Regions from separate parts of the Bacillus sp. GW823-FHT06A11 genome, predicted to be linked through region 1. Evidence: riboswitches for the same ligand, from Rfam matches in the RefSeq annotation. Region 1 holds a riboswitch; the other holds the start of a gene.
The links. Region 1 has a riboswitch for S-adenosylmethionine ahead of AC1Q8L_RS27765 (MetQ/NlpA family ABC transporter substrate-binding protein). Riboswitches for the same ligand answer to the same signal wherever they lie in the genome.
Positions count from the first base shown of each region.

Region 1 (2,398 bases):
TTAATTCCTTTTCTTTCTGCACAGCTTCTTTTTTCGGCTCATCAGTCTTTTTTGTTTTCTCATTACTACACCCTACTCCTAGACCGACTGCAAGTACTAAACTTGAAATTAAAATAAATTTTTTCATAACGTCCCCTCCTTCCCAAAAATAATATCATCTCTTTTCCTATGAAATCTATATAATTCGTAATATTCTTCTTTAAATTTATTTCCTATATAGCAACATGTTTGAGAAAAAGTTTAAATATGATGTAAATAATAACAACTCATTTCAGGAGGTCATTATGAAAGCTATTATTTGCACAAAGTATGGACCACCTAATGTTCTCCAGCTTCAAAATATAGAAAAGCCTAAACCTAAGAAAAATGAAGTATTAGTTAAAATTCATGCAACAAGTGTATCGACTGGAGATTGTAGAATACGTGGCTTTAATAGCCCCCTCTTATTTTGGATTCCTATGCGGATCATATTAGGTTTCAGAAAACCGAGAAAACCTATACTTGGCGTAGAGTTATCCGGTGAAATCGAAGACATTGGATCAGATGTAACACAATTTAAAAAAGGAGATCCAGTTTTTGCATTAACAGAACTAAACCTTGGTGGTTATGCGGAATACACATGCGTGCATGAAAGTGGATTAATAGCATTAAAACCTACCAATGTGACATATGAAGAAGCTGCCGTTATTCCTTTTGGCGGAACTTCAGCATTGCACTTCCTTAGAAAAGGACAGATAAAAAAAGGGCAACGAGTACTTATATACGGCGCCTCTGGGTCAGTAGGGACAGCTGCCGTACAGCTTGCTAAATACTTCGGGGCGACTGTCACAGCCATTTGTAGTAGTTCGAATTTCGATTTAGTAACAGCTTTAGGGGCAGACAACGTAATTGATTATATGAAAGAAGATTTTACTAAGCGGGGCGACCACTACGATATTATATTTGACGCAGTTGGAAAATATAATAAGTCTCTTTGTACAGATGCATTAATGCCTAATGGAAAATATGTATCTGTGAACGGAATGATGGCAAAGGTCAGTAAAGAAGATATGAACCTACTAAAACAACTAGCTGAAACAGAAAAGCTAAAACCTGTTATTGATAGAACTTACCGATTAGAAGAAGTTGTAGAAGCCCATACGTATGTAGAAATGGGCCATAAGAAAGGAAATGTTTCGATTACCTTAAAATAAAATATATTCTGAAAATACCATTGACAATTCTTTTTGTACGATTTACTATTAGTACCATATTCAAAACTACATACACATACTCTTATCAAGAGTGGCGGAGGGACTGGCCCGATGATGCCCGGCAACCGAGCTTATGAAGTATAAGCTAAGGTGCTAATTCCTGCAAAACGAGTTTTCGTTTTGGAAGATAAGAGAGGAATCTATTTCGTCTATTCGGCACCTCTCTTATTTTTGGGAGGTGCTTTTTATTTTGGAACGTATATGAAGGGGGATTTATAGATGAAAAAGGTATTATTAAGCATTGTAAGCGGAGCAGTATTATTATTAGGCGCATGTAGCGCGAGTTCAGATAAAGAGGTAAAAGCATTAGACGAGAAAAAGATTACTGTCGGTGTAACAGGTGGACCACATGAACAAATTTTTGAAAAGGTAAAAGAAGTTGCAGCAAAAGATGGTCTGGAAATTGACATAAAAGTATTTAATGATTATGTAGCGCCAAACGTATCTTTAGATGAAAAAAGCCTTGATGTAAATAGCTACCAAACAAAATCGTATTTAGATGTATTTAAAGCTGAACGCAATATGAAATTAGCTGAAGTATTTTCAACAGTAACATTCCCTATGGGCGTATATTCTAAAGATATAAAAGATGTAAAAGACTTAAAAGAGGGCGATGCAATTGCTGTACCCAATGACCCAACGAATGAACTGCGAGCTTTAAAATTATTTGAAAAAGCAGGGGTTTTAAAAGTTGATCCAAAGGCTACAGAAAAAGCGACTGCAAAGGATGTAATTGAAAACCCGAAAAATTTAAAGATTGTTGAATTAGAGGCATCTCAATTACCAACACAACTAAGTGAAGTGAAAGCAGCCGCAATCAATACAAACTTTGCATTAGGGGCAAAATTAAGTCCGGCGAAAGATTCTATTTTCCGCGAAGGAAAAGATTCACCATATGTGAACTGGGTCGTTGTTCGTAATGAAAATAAAGATGATGCCGTTGTAAATAAATTAAAGAAAGCTTATCAATCTAAAGAAGTAAAAGAGTTTATCGAGAAAAAATTTGATGGTTCAGTTTTACCATCTTGGTAGGAGCTGACGATAATGATTGAATTAAAAAACATATCCAAAGTATTTTCAACAAAAAAAGGGACTGTTGAGGCTCTTAAGCCTACTTCCCTTAAAGTAGAAAAAGGCGAGGTATT
Region 1 covers NZ_JBXAHS010000010.1:16,562-18,959, reverse strand. Annotated here, with positions in the region: gene AC1Q8L_RS27775 (DUF6612 family protein) at 1-127, opposite strand, end outside; gene AC1Q8L_RS27770 (NAD(P)-dependent alcohol dehydrogenase) at 285-1,193, shown strand; SAM riboswitch class I at 1,273-1,387, shown strand; gene AC1Q8L_RS27765 (MetQ/NlpA family ABC transporter substrate-binding protein) at 1,473-2,285, shown strand; gene AC1Q8L_RS27760 (methionine ABC transporter ATP-binding protein) at 2,298-2,398, shown strand, end outside.

Region 2 (2,398 bases), on a different contig from region 1:
TAAAAGAAAGGTCTTTTGTAGCACAAGCATCATGTATAACGGTACATTGAAAGCCAAAATCGAATGCAGCCCTTACTGTAGCATCAATACACATATGAGTCATCATCCCGCATACGACGACATGTTCAATGTCTAAACGCTGTAATTGCTCTAGAAGATTAGTTTCTCGGAAGCTATTTGGATAATGTTTGACTATAACGGTTTCTTCTCTAAGTGGACGTACGCTTTCGTGAATATGTACACCTTCTGTATTAGGTAGGAAAAAAGTAGCGTCATCTTTTATAGCTACGTGCTGGATATGAAAAATAGGTTCGCTGTTTGTTCTAAAGTGTTGTAATAACTGATTAGCATATTCGCTTGCTTCTACTGGATTACGCAATTCCATCTTTCCATTTGGAAAATAATCGTTTTGAATATCGACGAGTAAAAGAGCTGTTTTCATATATTTATCTGCCTCCGAGTTTCATATTCAAATAAATTTATTCAATTTGTAGAGAGGATTCTCCTGTTTAAAAATATGAGGAAGAAGAATTTTAAATAACCTTGAAAGTTACTATTTTCTCATGAATTTTCATCTGAAAATTTTAATAAAGGAATAATTAATATTTTTCTAAAAAATGTATTGACTCTTATTATTCTGAGTTCTATAATGAGAATTAATTAAATGACAATTAAATCGATACATTCTTATCCAGAGAGGTGGAGGGACTGGCCCTACGATACCTCAGCAACGGGTTTTTTAATACCGTGCTAACTCCAGCAAGCCATATAAAGGCTTGGAAGATGAGAAGATGTGAACGAGTACATATAAGTGCTCTCCTTCTTATCTTTATGGTTGATAAGAAGGAGAGCACTTTTTATTTTACCTCGAAAGCTCTACTTCAAGTTTTTACAGCATATAGGAGGGGAAAAATGATTTCTTTTAACAATGTAAGTAAAGTGTATGAATCAGCTGGGCAATCTGTTCATGCGGTGGAGGATGTAACATTATCAGTTGAGAAAGGCGAAATTTTTGGCATTATCGGTTTTAGTGGCGCTGGAAAGAGTACATTATTACGCTTAGTAAATATGTTAGAGAGACCAACGTCAGGAACGATTGCAATAGATGATAAAGATATTACATCATTATCGACGAAAGAATTACGCAAACTAAGACAAAGAATCGGAATGATTTTTCAAAGCTTTAATTTATTTAATTCAAGAACAGTGTTTGGGAATATTGCTTATCCATTAAAGTTAGCGAAATTGCCAAAGAACGAGATAAAGGAACGAGTGAATGAACTGCTGAAGTTTGTAGGGTTAGAAGATAAAGCAAACTATTATCCAGAACAGCTATCAGGGGGACAAAAGCAACGTGTTGGTATTGCTAGAGCACTTGCGACATCGCCAGATATTCTTATATGTGATGAGGCAACATCAGCCTTAGATCCAGAAACGACGACAGAAATTCTAAACTTATTAAAGAAAGTAAATCGAGAATACAATTTAACAATTCTTCTTATTACACATGAAATGCATGTTGTGAAAGAAATTTGTCACCGTGTAGCTGTAATGGAGAAGGGAAAAGTTATTGAAGAAGGAAAACTGTTCGATGTTTTCACGCAACCAAAAACAAAGACGACTCAAAACTTTGTACGTTCTGTTATTAATGATCATTTACCAGAAAGTGTTCTAGCGAAAATTCAAAATGGTGGTCAAATTTATCGTCTAACATTTACTGGTGAGGAGACAGGGCAGCCGGTACTATCATATATCGCAAAAAACTATAACGTCGATGTAAATGTACTGTACGGAAATATTATTGAACTTCAAAATGTGCTATTTGGAAATCTGCTTGTAGAATTGCAAGGTGAGCAGAGGGAAATTCAAAAAGCATTACAACATCTAAGACTGCAAGTGCAGCTGAAGGAGGTAGAAGCTCATGCGAGTTGATTGGAGTATATTTTGGCCGCGCATACTAGATGCGACGGGGGATACCCTCTTAATGGTAATTGTAACCCTTATATTCGCTACAATTCTTGGTATACCGCTAGGTTTACTTTTATATGTAACGAGAAAAGGAAACTTTTTAGAAAATAAATGGGTCTTTTCTATTCTTAACATCATAATTAATACAATTCGTCCGGTACCATTCATTATCTTTTTAGTAGCGTTAAGTCCACTAACGAGAAGTGTTATCGGAACGACGATTGGAACAGCAGCAGCAATTTTCCCGATGACGTTAGTCGCATCAATTGGTATTGCTAGAATGGTTGAAACAAATCTTGTTTCCGTTCCGAAAGGAGTAATTGAGGCAGCGCAAGCAATGGGCGCCTCGCCAATTAGAATCGTTTTTGAAATCCTTGTACCAGAAGCGTTAGCACCATTAATCTTAGGTATCACATTTATGACAGTTGGT
Region 2 covers NZ_JBXAHS010000007.1:29,003-31,400, forward strand. Annotated here, with positions in the region: gene AC1Q8L_RS24985 (cysteine hydrolase family protein) at 1-442, opposite strand, end outside; SAM riboswitch class I at 685-790, shown strand; gene AC1Q8L_RS24990 (methionine ABC transporter ATP-binding protein) at 913-1,932, shown strand; gene AC1Q8L_RS24995 (methionine ABC transporter permease) at 1,922-2,398, shown strand, end outside.
Region 2: it holds a riboswitch for S-adenosylmethionine, as region 1 does, so the genes downstream of both, AC1Q8L_RS24990 (methionine ABC transporter ATP-binding protein) here and AC1Q8L_RS27765 (MetQ/NlpA family ABC transporter substrate-binding protein) in region 1, are expected to answer to the same signal.